2 regions of the Psychrobacillus sp. Z16_25 genome follow, and region 2 is predicted to be linked to the other one. Evidence: a T-box and tRNA genes for the amino acid it is inferred to sense, from the RefSeq annotation. Region 2 holds a T-box; the other holds one or more tRNA genes.

Region 1 (8,308 bases), on a different contig from region 2:
AAGGATAACGGAGCTAAAGCGATCTTACAGATTTTCCACGCTGGCAGAATGTCTAGCTCTTCAATATTACAAGGTGAGCAGCCTGTTTCTGCGAGCAATATTCCTGTTCCTAGAGAAAATGCAGAAACTCCGCGTGAAATGACTCTGGAGGAAATAGAAAAAACAATCGCATCCTTTAAAGAAGCAACACGTCGTGCGATAGAGGCCGGTTTCGATGGAGTAGAGATTCATGGTGCCAACACATATCTCATACAGCAATTCTTTTCCCCTCATTCAAATCGCCGAACAGATCAATGGGGTGGAACACTCGAAAAAAGAATGGCTTTTCCTTTAGCGCTTGTTGATGCGGTAAAAACTGCTGTAAAGCAACATACTTCTAATCCATTTATCGTCGGTTACCGTCTCTCTCCAGAGGAGCCTTTCGAGCCCGGTATTACTATGCAAGACACATTAGCACTTGTCCGTACACTTGCCGATAAAGGCTTAGACTATATCCATATTTCTGCTTCCGAGTTTATGGGTGGTTCTATTCGAGATAAAGAAGATACAAGCTCCCGTATTGCTTTAATTCAAGAAGAGGTAGGAGACAAGGTGCCGATTATTGGTGTTGGAGCATTACAAACCAAGGAACAAGTAGAAAAAGCTCTAAACATTACTCCACTTGTAAGTCTCGGCCATGCCCTTGTTCAAGATCCTGAGTGGATGCAAAAGATTGAACAAGGAAAAGAGGATACAATTTACCAAGCAGTATTCAAAAGTAAACGAGAAGAGCTCGATATCCCGGATCGTCTATGGGATGCAATTACGCAGAATCCCGGATGGTTTCGAGTAGAAGAATAAAAAACAAAGGGCGACGGTTCTCCGTATCGTCGGACGCTTGGAGCGAAGGCCAACAGGATGTTGGTCAGGAAAACGTTGTCACAGGATGTGACGCTTTTAGTTTTCCTTCCATAAAGTGAGCCACAGCCGAACGCTTACGCGTGCCGTTGCTATGTCTCACCTATCTCCCTTCTCCCGTTGGAGTCGCCGACGCTGCTACGAACCAACAGTGTCTCTTACTAACATGAAGTATTGATTAATAAACCAAAAATAGTATATTTCCCATCAACAATGGAATGGCTTTGTATCTGGCTCCGTTTTTATTTGACAGGTTATTTCAAAGTGCCTTACCAGCCACCTTATTCTACTTCCACAATAACATTTACAATGGAAGCATCATGCCCTTTAATTCGTAAAGGTGCTGTGAATGCTGATAGTAGCTTTTTTCCTATTAACGGTTCGGGATTTATATCCTCATAGATGAGCATTGTCGGCTCGCTATACTTTTCGTGATTCAAAAAAGCATGATGAACTGCATATCCATTGTCTCTTGCTTCCGTCAAATTTTCTATACTGAGGGTATCAATCGCAACAGCCTTACAGTTCGGCAGCTGCGTTCTTATGTACACTGCTGCATCCGGCGAAACTGCAGGAAAATTATTGGAGTATCTTTGGAAATCACTCTCTCTAAACTTCCAGTGGCCTGTATTAAAAATAAGAATGTCTGCCTCCTGAAGCTCTTCTCCGTAACTTTGTAGAGTCTCTATCGTTACAAACCCATTTGCCCCGACCGGACAATCTATTAATAAAGGCTTTTTGTAAATAAAATCTTCAATAGGAATGGCATCAATCCCTTTCCCATTGGTCATATGATGCCAAGGAGCATCTACATGCGTACCAGCATGTAAATACATACTCAAGACACTTCCGTTCCAGTCATCCCCTTTTTCTTTTCGCTCTCTTGGCTCTAAGCGCACCTCCGGTAAACCCGGGTAGACTGGCATCCCCTCGTAAATCGGATAACCAATTTCCACATACTTCGCCATTCCCTTCACTCCCCCTTCAAGTTTCTGCAAACTTAATTTTACCATATTCTTCTATCGTAGCGATGTTAAATTGACTATATATTCAAATAATTACAGCTTTCATGTTACCTTCTATGTGAATCACTAGCTCAGTTGGATTTCCAAAAGGTTTCCATCAGGATCAACTAGATAGGAAGCTCTCCGTTTCACACAGAAAATGTACAGGCTCTTCAAAACAAGTAAATCAGATTAAGAGGACATCACAAATTGATAACAAAATATCATGTCCTCTTGCATTTACCAATAGTTTTTCATTAAAGAGCTCGACCAAGTAGGCTGTTTAACTTCTGCTCTAGGGAGAAACTCTTTCATTAGAGGTTTAATATCTATGATTGGTGTTCCGTCGATAGCATCTAATCCTTTTACTAGTAAGGATCGATTTTTTACCTCCTGAAGCTCCACGATAGTAACCCCCAATTTATTCGGTCTATTTTTTCCCCTCTGCGCAAATATCCCAACTTCCGGAAACTCATTGTTATTTCTTGGATGTCTCGCTTCATACTGGATGTCGCCATCGCTTACCTGATTGAAATAAAAAATGATCTCTAAATGGGAAAATTCCTGTATGCCCTTTAATGAAGATTCTAGAATACTTTCTGCTAGCTCAATTTTTGACAAGACTGAACCCCAGTTATCGTCGACAATGTCCGCTCTATCGTTCTTTACAAATGCTATCGGTTGAATAGAAAATTCCATATTTCATCCCCCTATCTATCGCTATCATAACAAAGGCTTAAGCAAGATAGAAAATACCGATTCCTTATACAAATCCATAAGTTTCTCTAATATAACAAATAGGAAGCCCAATAACTCGGGCTCCCATATGTTAAATTAAATAAAATAAACCACCATTGATGATCTCCATTTTTATACGGGGACTATACTGCTCCTCCATTGCCTTCTTCTCCAGCTCATAGATTTCTGGTTTTTCTTCTACATCTACATAAAAGTACTCCAGTACCTCTAAATCCCTTCGCCATCTTTCCTTTGCTTCCTCGGCCCATGCATGATCATCGCGTAAAATCATTTGCTCGACAAATTCCTCTAATCTTTCCAACGCCCTGCTAGGTTTAATCACGTAAGGGAGGTTGAATATATTACCGGCAGGCTTACTATCGAGCCGAAGCTCTCTCAGCCTATCTTGAAAATTTTCTTCAACCATCCCTGTCATAAGGTTCACTCCTAACGAATGAAGCATTTCCTTCGTCTGGTCACAGTAATAAGAAACCTTATAGTTTACAGCGAGCCAAGGGGTACGGATTGTCTCCATTTTATCGCTAGCGACCTCATACATTTGTACAAAGGAGCCTAGCTCTCGGGTTGCTTTAAAGAGTAAATTTAACCTAGGAGACCCAAAGTGAATAGTTTCTCCCCTAATGTCCCCTTGAAGACTCAATCTGTCTGTAATGAGGGTGAGCTGAGCAGGGTTTGGTTCGCCTCCCGAGCTCTCTATATATTGCCAATAATAAGGACGATTCATTACCTTCTTGTCCATATCGACGGTCAACTGAACAGTTAGGTAATGCGGATGCTCTGTCAAAATGAGACATCCTGTTTCTTGAAAGAGAGTTTGAAGATAATTGTGCACTTGTTGTGGATACATACTCTCCCTCCTTTTCTATATAGATTTCTTATACGTAGAAAGGATATCGTCTAGCTCTCCCACTACCTTTTCAAACACACCAATCTTTTCGTAAAGTAAATCTAAAATATGCTGCTCTATCGTATCTTGGATGGCAAGATTGTAGATATGCACATCATGCTCTTGTCCTAACCGATGCACACGTCCAATCCGTTGCTCGAGCTTCATCGGATTCCAAGGAAGGTCATAGTTGATCACATGGTGGCAAAATTGAAGGTTAATACCCTCTCCACCTGATTCCGTAGCTATTAATACCTGGACCTTATTCTGGAATAGCTGCTTCATCCAGTCTCGCTTGCTTTTATTAAACTTCCCGTTAAATAAAACACTGGAGATTCCTTTTGTACTCAAATACCATTGTAAGTAGATTTGACTTGCTCGATATTCGGTGAAAATAATGACCTTATCATTCGCGTTCTGGATAATTTCCAATGCCTTCTCTGCTTTTGAATTCACCTGTAGACCCATCATTTTCTGCATTAAACTCTGAACAAATGCTATCTCTTCCTTACCTGTACACTTTGGAAGCATGTTGTTTAACGTCAGACAGGTTGCTTCTTTACTACTACACATCTCCTTTTGGAGCGTAATCATTGAAAAGGCACCTGAGAAGACAGGGGAGACCTCCTTCAATTCCAACAGCATATCGTAGACCGCCCGCTCCTCTTCCGAAAAACGAATCGGTATAATTTCTACCTTTCTATTTGTCCACTCCACCCCAGTATCCTGTCTTCGATTTCGCACCATCACCTGATTCACTAGCTCCTTGAGATATTCCTCATGCTCCACCGTACGCTTGCGCACAGAGAAGGACTCTTGAAATGCCTCGAAATTACCTAAGTGTCCCGGCTTTAACAGCGAAATTAAATAGAAGAGCTCAAACACATCATTTTGAACAGGGGTAGCAGTTAATAGCAGACAAAACTTCTTCTTTAGGCCTTGAACAAATTCATATACCTTTGTTTTATGATTTTTCAGCTTATGCGCCTCATCAATAATAATCATGTCATAGTCCTGCTCATAAATCAGTTCCTTGTGAGGACTTTTCTTCGCCGTATCCATACTCATGATTACAATATCCGACCAGTCAAGCGAATAGCTCTTTTTGTAAGCAATTGCTGGAATAAAGAACTTCTCATTCAGCTCTTGAACCCATTGATTAATAAGAGAGGCTGGTGCTAAAATCAATGCTTTCTTCACTAAGCCACGGATAAGATATTCCTTTAGCACAAGACCTGCTTCAATTGTCTTTCCTAGACCCACCTCATCAGCGAGAATTGCCTTTCCGTTCATTCTCTCTATGACCATTTCCGCTACCTCTAACTGGTGCTTTAACGGGGTGAGATTTGGCAAATACTTTGGAGACTGTAGACCAGTAAATTCTGTAATCAGATTATTTTTTGCAATATCATAGCTCATATTATAGAGAGACCAGCTGTCCCACGGCTCTACTTGATCTATTCGTTTTAAAAATCCTTCTTTCCAATCAGACGGTCGTTCTATCAACATAAAAAACACACCTCGCGGCAACTATTTTAGTGGTAGATTGCCCTAAATCGAGATGTGTATGATTATTAAACGGCTGGTAATATTATTTTTGTTGCTCTCTAATTTTTTCTACCTCTGTTGCCCAAGCCTCAATCTTCTCTTTTATGCTGTTATACTGGTTCTCAACCTCATCATCTTTTAATTGCTTGAGCTCATCATTTAGCTTATAAAGCTGCTGTTGTTGTTCCCCCGCCATCTTTAAGAGCTCACCCCTTTGCTCCTTTGTAAAGATTGCTTCCTCTTCTAACAGAATTATCATATCTCTAATACGTGCACTTTCAATTGCTATGATTGATTGAAGCTTAATAAAGTTTTGTCCTACATTATATTTGGCATTGGAAGCTGCCCAAATATCGTTTCCATTGATTTTTTTATAAATCACATCTGTGCTGCTTGGAATAATCCATTTCTCTTCAATGGTAATCTTCAAGTCTTCTTGCGTTTCAGCAGATAGGTATTCTCCATTCCCAGCAGCTGCTACCGCTTTTAACTGGTCTTCACCCTTTTGATCTACATTAAATCCAATGATGTTTACCCTGCGATTTTCTCCATCCATCGTAAAGCTTTCCGCCTCTTTTACAGGATCTCCATCACAAGTTTCCGCTCCATCACTTACAATATACACAGTAATAGAGCCTTCATAGTTTTTATTCGCCTCATAGACTGTTCGAATTGCCTCTGCAAGTGGCGTCCAGCCCTTTGCCTTCACTTCATCAACCGTTGAATCAAACTTCTGCTGATCATATTTTTGAAGAGGATATACTTCATCTATTTGCGAGCAGGATAACTGTTTATCTTTGTCTGCCTGTGTTCCCGCGTGCCCATAGACATATAAAGAAAGCTCACTTTCCTCTCCAATGGTACTCGCAAAACGCTTAACGGCAGTCTTCGCAATACTCATTTTTTGCTTACCTTCTACAGATAGAAGCATGCTAGAGCTCGCATCTAAAAGTAATATTCCCCGAGACGGCACAGCATTTCCTTCTGCCGTAACAGAATGCTCTTTGTATGGGTCAGGAAGATACGGCTCTGTCAATTCCGCTGCATAATTAATTTGTTCCTCCAGCAGCCCCTCTGATGCATTGCTGGCAAAGTAATAACGAAGCATCTTATAGAGAGTTTGTGTATCATTCATTTCTTTTGTCACTGCCCTCAGCTCTTCAAGCTCCTCCTGCTTTAATTCCCTTGAGTCCTTTGGGAATTTAGAGGTCTCATGCTCAAAAGGGTAATCTAAAGCAAAAACGCCTGCCTTAGAGGCATGCCATTCTTCAATAGTCGTGGGTATAACCACTTCTTGAATCTTCTCTAAGATGGCAGGATTTATATGTTCATTAGAATCTTTTGTAGAGGATTCCACCGAAGCATTTTCCGGCTCAATCTCTTTCTTAGTTTCTGCTTCCGACTCTTTCTGTACACAGCCAGCTAAGAATAATGGAATTGCTAATAATAAAATAAAGTGCTTCATACTTATGGCCACCTCTTTAGATTGTGTTTATTTCCATACGAGGTAATAAAAGTATATGTTTCATCACCTTTTTAAAATAAGCGCAAGGAACTATCACAGTGTAAGATAAAAGTCACAAAAAACGCATGATTACTATGCATAACCATTTGTGCGTTTCTATATATCGATGAGAAAATCATGAAAAAAATACCAAAATATTTTTTAAAAAAAACATTGCATTTCTCTTAAAAAAGCAATATACTATTTTATGTTGTCACGTAAACAACTTATACATTTGGAGGAATACCCAAGTCTGGCTGAAGGGATCGGTCTTGAAAACCGACAGGCGGGTCAAACCGCGCGGGGGTTCGAATCCCTCTTCCTCCTCCATTTATTTTCATAAAATAGGTCCCGTGGTGTAGCGGTTAACATGCCTGCCTGTCACGCAGGAGATCGCCGGTTCGATCCCGGTCGGGACCGCCATTTTGCGGGTGTAGTTTAGTGGTAAAACCTCAGCCTTCCAAGCTGATGATGAGGGTTCGATTCCCTTCACCCGCTCCAAACAAATAATAATCCAGCCGACTGATGCAAATCAGTCGGTTTTATTTTTTATTCAATCCTCTATAAAAAAGCAAGTTATCCACATCTGGATAACTTGCTTTACTTATTACTCCACCATGTACTCTGTGGATATACTCCATCTGCCGTTAAACATATTAGCATAAATCAAACTAGTAAGGGGTGGCTGAACGAGAGTAAATGGGGGCCATCCGAGAGTAATTGTTCACCGAACGAGAGTATTCCTGCTGAATGAGAATAAATCGTCCCTATCTGAGAGTAAGCCACGCCCATACGAGAGTAACCATCCCCTATCCGAGAGTATTCTTCTCTTGAACGAGAGTAAATTTTATAATGCCTATGACAGAGGAAAGCTTCTGGATCTCGCCCTTTTCCATATGACCTGCATACATTGACCATGCCCTTCAACATAACAGTTTCACCTAAAACAGTTTCCGGATAGGAGATTACCGGGATATATCTAGCCTAGAACACCCGAGAATAAAATCACCTTTTTCGAGAGTAATTGCCCACTGAACGAGAGTATTCTAGCTGAATGAGAATAAATCGTCCTTATCCGATAGTAACCAACAGCTATCCGAGAATATTCCTCTCTTGAACGAGAGTAAATTCTCTCGAACAAAAGTAAGTCCATTTACTAAAAATCATTACCTTCTAATAGAACCTTCATGTATCCAAAAACAGAAATCCTTCTCTATAACAACCTTTCTAGAAACTAAACCTATATACAAGATTCAAAGGATCTTTAAACTGCGATATACTATATTAGTCTAATTATTTTAATTATTCTAAATAATATCTTTACGTATCGAAACAATAGATTTAATATAGTGATAGGTTACAATATTTCAAAATTTAGGGGGGATGTTCAATGAGAACAGGGGTTAAATGGATATATTTGTTGGGTTCCATCATGATGTTACTTTTACTAGCGGCTTGTGGTGCTGGAGATTCGGCAAATGAAGAGAACGGGAGCTCCGATGGAATTGTGTCAGCTAAGTTAGGCGTTATCTCTTTCATGACTGGATCTGGTGCTGCCTATGGAGAAGCTATTACAAACGGATTAGAACTAGCCTTGGAAGAAATTAACGAGAAAGGCGAAGTGAAGATTGAGCTTGTCATTGAAGATTCTGCCGGTAAGCAGGAGCAAGCATTATCAGTTGGGCAAAAATTAATGAGCGATAATGATAT
Region 2 (8,308 bases):
AGAGAGCTGGAGGTTTAAAAGGCCAATAATTCTTCCTTCACTTTCCACTACTAGCATGAGCCCCCGCTCCCCATGTAGACGAATCCACTCTTTTTCTTCCTCTAGCGTTGGATGAAATTCTTCTAATGTTGTTGCCATAAAATCAGCATTCTCTTTGAGCACTTGTCTTACATGTAAAATTACTTGCTCTGCATCATTTTCAGTTGCATTGCGAATAGTTATTCCTTCCAATCTTCTCCCCCCTCTATATCATATATTCTTTTTTCAACCATCTATTCCTTTTTAAAAATAGAAAAACTCTACGAGCTAATCATTGGATCGGCTCGTAGAGTTTCTTATTATTTTAGTAATGAAGTTGTATGTGCCATAAACTGCCCAATTCGTTCTACAATAGCTTCTACATCTTGTGGATTTTGAAGCACATCGTAATCATTAATATTTAATCTTAAAACAGGACAAGCATTAAAGCCATCAATCCATTTTTCATAGCGCCCATGCATCTCTTCCCAATAGGAAAGTGGTGTTTGCTGCTCCATAGGTCGACCTCTTTCATGGATACGGTCAATGACATCATCTAATGATCCTTCTAGATAGATTAACAAATTTGGATGTGGAAAGTATGGAGTCATAACCATTGCTTCAAAAAGGCTTGTATACGTTTCATGGTCCACCGGTTCCATTGTCCCTTTTTCTTTATGCATTTGAGCAAAAATTCCTGTATCCTCGTAGATAGAGCGGTCTTGAATAAAACCTCCACCATATTCAAACATTCTTTTTTGCTCCTTAAAACGCTCCGCTAAAAAATAGATTTGCAAATGGAAGCTCCATTTAGAAAAGTCTTCATAGAAACGATCTAAATATGGATTGGAATCTACTTTCTCAAATGAAGTTCTAAAATTCAATGCATCCGCCAATGCTTTTGTCATCGTAGATTTACCTACTCCTACTGTACCTGCGATTGTGATAACAGCATTTGATGGAATACCGTACTTTTCTCTTAAATTCATCTATAAACTCCTTCTATGCAGTGTTGCATCAACTTTTTCTAAGATATTTTCTAAATCTTTACTGTTTTTTACAAAGTCTATCTCATCGCCATTAAAGCGTAAAACCGGTATATGTGGATGGCTCTTTTCAAAATCATCGATAAACATACGATAATCTTCAGAAAGCTGCTCTAAATAAGCTTGGCTAATTTTTTTCTCAAATTCTCTTCCTCGCATATCAATTCTATCCATTAATACGTCAATACTTGCATCCAAATAAATAACCATATTAGGTACAGGCATATTTTTCGTAAGTATTTGATAGATATCCTCATACTTGCTATATTCATTTGAATTTAGAGTACGTTTGGCAAAAATTAAATTTTTAAATATGTGGTAATCAGCTGCCACTGGCTTGTCTTGTGATAAGTATTTTTTTTCAATATCACTTAACTGTTTGTAACGATTACACAGAAAGAACATTTCCGTTTGAAAGCTCCACTCTGCAATGTCTTCATAGAATTTATTTAGAAATGGATTTTCGTCCACTATTTCCTTAAGCAATTCAAATTGATATGTATCAGCAATCGCCTTTGCTAGGGAAGTCTTTCCTACCCCGATGGGACCTTCTACTGTGATAAATGGAATAGACATTAGCTTTAACCTCACTATAATTTTTCAAATCGTACCCTTTATTTTAGCATAGCTAGAAAATGAAAAATAGAGCCTAATTGTCTTTCCAAAGAAAGACAACGAGACCCTAAATTTTTCTAATTCGGAAATTGTCATTTAACAGATACCAGTTTTGCGGAAAAGAAAAGCCACTATGCCAATAAGAAATACCTCTTAAACCCAGTTCCTTTAATAAATCAAACTTTGCTTGTATGGACCTTGCATCCTCAAACCATACTTCATGCTCCTTCCCTTCTCTCCAGTAATGGAAGAAAGGTGCCTGAGCCTTTGTGTCATATTCAATTGCAGCATTTCTTTCTCTAGCAATTTGAATAGCTTGCTGAGGATTAATGGCTCTCGCAAAAGGATTCCCCGGTTTATAGGGAAGTGTCCAATCATACCCATATAAATTTTGTCCCATTAAAATCTTATTGGCTGGTATATCTGTAACCGCATACTCTAACACGTTTCTTACAGGACCGATTGGAGAAACAGCCATCGGTGGACCACCGCTGTACCCCCACTCATACGTCATAATAACAACAAAATCCACTATCTCGCCAATAGCCTTGTAATCATGCCCCTCATACCATTTGCCCTTCTGATTAGCACTAGTTTTTGGAGCTAAACTAACAGAAAAAGTATAACTAGGAGCAAACGCTTTAAATTCTCTTAAGAAAGCGACATAGTTTTCCCGATCCGTGGGCATGATATATTCAAAATCCAGATGAATATGCTTGGTTCCTCTTCTTTCTGCCTCTGCTACCGTTTCTGTAAACACACGTCTCTTTACCTGTTCATTTGTAAATATCTCATGGGCTAATGTATCACTGAATGCGTCTTCTTCTAAGTTTGCAATCACAACCACTGTCTCGACTTGGTTTGCTTGAGCAATTTCCCCTAGTGTACCCCAATTAAGGGGCTTGAGCGTTCCATCCCTTTTCACTTCATAAGTAAACGGCATCATATAAGTTAGATATGCCGCTACATCCTCGACCTGCTGAATTACCTGATTTGATGGAACTTCTGTATACCATTCTACATATAAGTTAGATTCGATTTGTGGTCTGCTAGCACTTGGGGTTGTTGGTAATACTAACGCCTGCCCAATCACCAACACATCTGGATCTTCTATTCGGTTAATAGAAGCAAGGGTAGCACTGTTCGTATTAAATTGTTTCGCAATAGAATATAAGCTGTCGCCTTGTTTCACTACGTAAATCAATTTATCACTCCTTCGCATTACCTTATGCATACCATCTACAAAACATGCTAAAATATGCGAGAGGAGTTGACTCCAATGGATGAAAAATACATGACATTAGCAATAGAAGAAGCAAAAAAAGCGGAAGCAATGGGTGAGGTGCCGATTGGCGCAATTATTGTGTATGAAGAAGAGGTTATTGGAAGAGGACATAACCTTCGAGAAACAACTCAAAATGCAACCACGCATGCAGAGATGCTAGCTATCCAAGAAGCTTGTGATAAGGTAGGTAGCTGGCGTTTAGAAGATACTACTATGTATGTTACGTTAGAGCCTTGTCCTATGTGTGCAGGAGCCATCCTACAATCACGTATTCCTCGAGTAGTATACGGTGCAAGGGACTTGAAGGCTGGTTGTGTTGATTCCCTATATCACCTGCTACAAGATAATCGATTTAATCATACTTGTGAAGTCACAGAGGGTGTCTTAGCGGAAGCATGTGGCGAGTTGTTAACAAATTTTTTTAGAGAGTTAAGAGCGAAAAAAAAGAACCAAAAACGTGTTTGAACACGCTAATGGTTCTTTTTTTTACTTGATTACAGTTTTTCCACCCATATATGGACGAAGGACCTCTGGAATTACTACAGAGCCGTCCGCTTGCTGATAGTTCTCTAAGATAGCAGCTACTGTACGACCGATTGCAAGACCACTTCCGTTTAATGTATGCACATATTCTGGCTTCGCACCTTGCTCTCTTCTAAAGCGAATACCTGCACGGCGTGCTTGGAAGTCTTCAAAGTTACTGCAAGAAGAAATTTCTTTATATTCTCCATAGCTTGGTAGCCAAACTTCAATATCATACTTTTTCGCAGCCGTGAAGCCAAGATCTGCAGTACACATTAATAATACACGGTATGGTAAGCCTAGCAGCTGTAATACCTTCTCTGCATGTCCTGTTAACAACTCTAATTGCTCATAAGATTCCTCAGGCTTCACAAAGCGTACTAGCTCCACTTTATTGAATTGATGCTGACGAATTAAGCCACGAGTATCTCTTCCTGCAGATCCCGCCTCAGAACGGAAGCAAGCACTGTAAGCAGTGAATGCTTGTGGCAGCTGGTCACCATCTAAAATCTCGTCACGATAGAAGTTTGTAACTGGTACCTCTGCCGTTGGAATTAAAAAATAATCCTCTTCATTTACCAAGAATGCATCCTCTTCAAACTTTGGAAGCTGTCCAGTACCAGTTAAGCTTGTGCGATTTGCCATATACGGTGGAAGCATCTCTTCATAGCCATGTTCTTCAGAATGCAAGTCCATCATAAAGTTTAGTAAAGCACGCTCTAATCTTGCTCCCAACCCACGGTAGAATGCAAAACGACTTCCTGTTACCTTAGCAGCACGTTCAAAATCAACAATCTTAAGGTCCGTTACAATATCCCAATGTGCTTTTGCTTCAAAGTCAAAGTTCGGAACCTCTCCCCATTTGCGGATTTCTACGTTGTCATCCTCAGAATCGCCAATTGGCACACTGTCATGAGGAACATTTGGAATACGCATCATCATATGCTCAAACTTTTCTTCTACTTCTCTTAGCTCCTCGTCTAGCCCTTTAATTTCATCTCCAACCTCACGCATACGAACGATTAGGTCATCCGCATTTTCCTTATTGCGTTTCATTTGAGAGATTTTTTGAGAAACCTCGTTACGTTCTGCCTTTAATACCTCTGTTTTTGCAATTAAGTCACGACGCTTTTGGTCAAGTGGTTGGAACTGATCAAATTCTGAGATATCTTCTCCACGCTTTGCAAGCTTCGCTTTTACTTCTTCATAATGATCTCGAACAAATTTTACATCTAACATGAATATTCCTCCTTTAATTAGTAAAAAAAACGACAAAAAAGCCCTCATCCCCAAAAGGGACGAGAGCATACCCGCGTTACCACCCTGATTGACTCACTTTCGTAAGTCCGCTTGTCAAATAACGGCTTTTCAACCGGCCATAGCCTACTCATTCAGCTATGCAACTCAAGGACGGATTCACAAGGGCCTCTATCAGCTTCCACCAGCCGCTGACTCTCTACAAAAAACTTACTTGCTACTGCTTCCTATCATCGTTTTTAGTTCATGAAATTACTCATACTTTACTATACGTTTGAAGTTTTGGCAAGTGAATCCTTCGAAAAATAGCCTTTTTCCCTGAGGAGCTAATAGAGGCACTTCAGATAAAACAAGGAGAAAGCCAAGCAATATAAAGGAATCATACAAATAAAAGAATTTTCTTTTCTTAACCAAATAAAAAAGGGCTATGGAAATATCCATAACCCTAAGTTTTTAAAATAAGCCACTTATAAAGTCTGTCGTACTTGACCACAGACCACTGAAGAACTTACCTATCCCTTGGAACATCAAGCTAATCCAGCTAGCTTTTTCTACTGATTCAGTTGTCACTACGTCCACATCAGTACCATTGTCCATTATATAGCCATAGTCCGTGCCTTCTGTTTTTTCTATTTTTACTTTCCCCACTACGGTCCCTTTTTCTATAGGAGCTTCTATTGTCTCATTAGTAGGGACAAAAATAGCCTTGTACAGATCTTTTTCACTTGGCTTGATCATCATGGAAATAGGCTCTTTTGTTGCAATAGCTACTTCTTTTTCTTTCCCTTTTAAAACTTCTAATGTTTCATTACCAGGAATTTGATATCCCTCTGGAAAAAGATCTACCTTTGTGAATTGAGAAAAACCATAATCAAATAATGCTCTTGTAGCATCGAAACGCGCCTCATAGGATCCTTCTCCATTAGCATCTACTGCTTTCATCACAACTGCAATTACACGCATTCCGTTTCTTGTAGCAGTCCCAGTGAAAGAGTGTCCAGCGAAATCTGTCGTACCAGTTTTTAAGCCATCTACACCTTCATACTCATACACTAGCCCAGGTAACATCCAGTTCCAGTTGCTCATTTTAATTGCGTCGCTTGTCCCTTCACGGAAGGTTTTCTTAGGAATTTTTGTTGTTTCTAACACTTCCGGATAATCCTTTAATAATAGATAAGCTAATCGTGCCACCGAGCTTGCAGGCATTACATTTTCATCAGAAGCCCCTGTGCTAGCTGGATGCATTCCTTGCAAATCAGCATTATTTAAGCCGGTAGAGTTTACAAACTTTGCACCCTCCAAGCCCATTTCAGCTGCTTTTTCATTCATTAATTTAACAAAATTATCTTCTGTTCCTGCAATTGTTTCCGCAATAGCAATGGTAGCTCCATTTGCAGAGTAAATTGCCATTGCCTCGTATAATTCACGAATACTGTACGCACCATCCTCACGTAATGGTACATTACTTAAACGTCTATCTTGAGAAATTTTATATGTATATTCATTAACTGAATATTGTTGATCCCATGAAATTTTTCCTTCTTCAATTGCTTCAAAAAGAAGGTATTCTGTCATCATTTTTGTCATACTTGCAATTCCAAGAGGCGTGTCCGCATTTTTTTCATATAATATTTTTCCAGAGTCCGCGTCAATTAGAATAGCTGCATCTACATTCAAATTTAGGTTATCTTCTGCATTTGCATTAAGAGAAAATCCAAATACAAAAGAAACTAGGAACATCGGAAGTATAAGCCACTTCACTATCGATGTTTTCCAAACTTTATTCACTGTTGTACCTCCATCTTTAATTTTATCATTGCCCATTTTATCATACTTTGTCCATAAAAAGCATAGTGGATTTAAAAAGCACCCATTCGGCCTATATGAGGACGACCGGTGGGTGCTAAAAGTTCGTTATCTCTTTTACTTTTTATGAAATGGAGTAGTTTGGTGCCTCTTTTGTGATTTGTACATCATGCGGATGACTTTCACGTAAGCCAGCCCCAGTCATACGAATAAATTGAGCGTTTTCACGAAGCTCCTCTAATGTACCAGTACCGCAGTAACCCATTCCTGCTCTTACCCCACCAAGTAGCTGATGAATTGTATCAGCAAGTGGTCCTTTGTATGGCAAGCGACCTTCGATTCCTTCTGGAACTAATTTTTTTGCATCCTCTTGGAAATAACGATCCTTCGATCCCTTTTCCATAGCTCCAATAGAACCCATGCCACGATATACTTTAAAACGTCTACCTTGGAAGATTTCTGTTTCACCTGGACTTTCTGTTGTACCAGCTAATAAGCTTCCAAGCATGACAACATGTCCACCTGCAGCAAGAGCTTTTACGATATCTCCAGAAAACTTGATTCCTCCGTCTGCAATAATTGCTTTTCCAGCTTTTCTTGCTTCTGTCGCACAGTCATAGATAGCTGTAATTTGAGGAACCCCTACACCCGCAACAACACGAGTAGTACATATAGAACCTGGTCCAATACCGACCTTTACAATATCAGCTCCCGCTTCATACAAAGCTTTCGTTGCTTCTGCAGTAGCTACGTTTCCTGCTATGATATCTAAATCAGGATATGCATTTCGAATGCTTTTCACTGTATCTATAACACCTTTTGAATGACCATGTGCAGTGTCAATTACGATAACATCTACTTGTGCTTTTACAAGCTTCTCTACTCGAATCATCGTATCACTTGTCACTCCTACAGCAGCTCCAACAAGTAAACGACCATGCTGATCTTTTGCAGCGTTTGGAAATTCAATTACTTTTTCAATATCCTTAATCGTAATTAAACCTTTTAGAATTCCATTATCATCAACGATCGGTAATTTCTCAATCTTATATTGCTGTAGAATTTTTTCGGCGTCCTCTAATGTGGTTCCTACAGGAGCGGTAACAAGCTGCTCTTTTGTCATTACCTCGTTGATTGGTAAAGAGTAATCCTGGATGAAACGCAAATCACGATTCGTTATAATTCCTACTAACCGCAATTCTTCTTCATTATTTACAATTGGTACACCTGAAATACGGTATTTACCCATTAGATGCTCTGCATCGAATACTTGATGCGTAGGAGTTAAATAGAATGGATCTGTAATAACGCCATTTTCAGAACGTTTTACTGTTTCTACCTGCTCTGCTTGTTCTTCGATACTCATGTTCTTGTGGATAATGCCTAATCCGCCCTGACGAGCCATAGCAATAGCCATTTTCGCTTCAGTAACTGTATCCATACCTGCACTAATCACCGGGATATTTAATTTAATCTTTTTTGTTAACTGTACTGATAAATTAATATCCTTTGGTAATACTTCGGATTTTGCTGGGACCAATAAAACATCATCAAACGTAAGTCCTTCTTTTTGAAATTTAGTTTCCCACATTACTATGACTTCCTCCTCGGTTTTGAATATTATTACAAGGTTATCAGCGACACCCATGAGTGTCAAGAACCCACAAATTTTATATTTATTTAGACTTTTCTATAAAATTTTAGTATTTTTCTATTCTAAGTTGGATATATAGTCATGTCAAATAGAGAACTCGAGCAA

The links. The T-box of region 2 lies ahead of serS (serine--tRNA ligase). A T-box ahead of a tRNA ligase gene usually reads a tRNA of that ligase, here a tRNA-Ser.
Region 1: it encodes a tRNA-Ser, which carries the amino acid that the T-box ahead of serS (serine--tRNA ligase) is inferred to sense. The anticodon was not compared.

Annotation. Positions count from the first base shown of each region.
Region 1 is NZ_JBXEOV010000021.1:21,591-29,898, forward strand. Features, by position in the region: gene AC1VU3_RS15680 (NADH-dependent flavin oxidoreductase) at 1-840, shown strand, start outside; gene AC1VU3_RS15685 (cyclase family protein) at 1,179-1,865, opposite strand; gene AC1VU3_RS15690 (SAM-dependent methyltransferase) at 2,142-2,600, opposite strand; gene AC1VU3_RS15695 (YqhG family protein) at 2,731-3,507, opposite strand; gene AC1VU3_RS15700 (DEAD/DEAH box helicase) at 3,523-5,055, opposite strand; gene AC1VU3_RS15705 (vWA domain-containing protein) at 5,138-6,559, opposite strand; tRNA gene AC1VU3_RS15710 (tRNA-Ser) at 6,836-6,928, shown strand; tRNA gene AC1VU3_RS15715 (tRNA-Asp) at 6,946-7,021, shown strand; tRNA gene AC1VU3_RS15720 (tRNA-Gly) at 7,026-7,099, shown strand; gene AC1VU3_RS15725 (ABC transporter substrate-binding protein) at 7,989-8,308, shown strand, end outside.
Region 2 is NZ_JBXEOV010000033.1:661-8,968, reverse strand. Features, by position in the region: gene AC1VU3_RS17405 (GNAT family N-acetyltransferase) at 1-231, opposite strand, end outside; gene AC1VU3_RS17400 (deoxynucleoside kinase) at 339-1,007, opposite strand; gene AC1VU3_RS17395 (deoxynucleoside kinase) at 1,008-1,640, opposite strand; gene AC1VU3_RS17390 (glycosyl hydrolase family 18 protein) at 1,747-2,883, opposite strand; gene tadA (tRNA adenosine(34) deaminase TadA) at 2,959-3,429, shown strand; gene serS (serine--tRNA ligase) at 3,451-4,725, opposite strand; T-box leader at 4,778-4,986, opposite strand; gene AC1VU3_RS17375 (serine hydrolase) at 5,197-6,531, opposite strand; gene guaB (IMP dehydrogenase) at 6,674-8,140, opposite strand.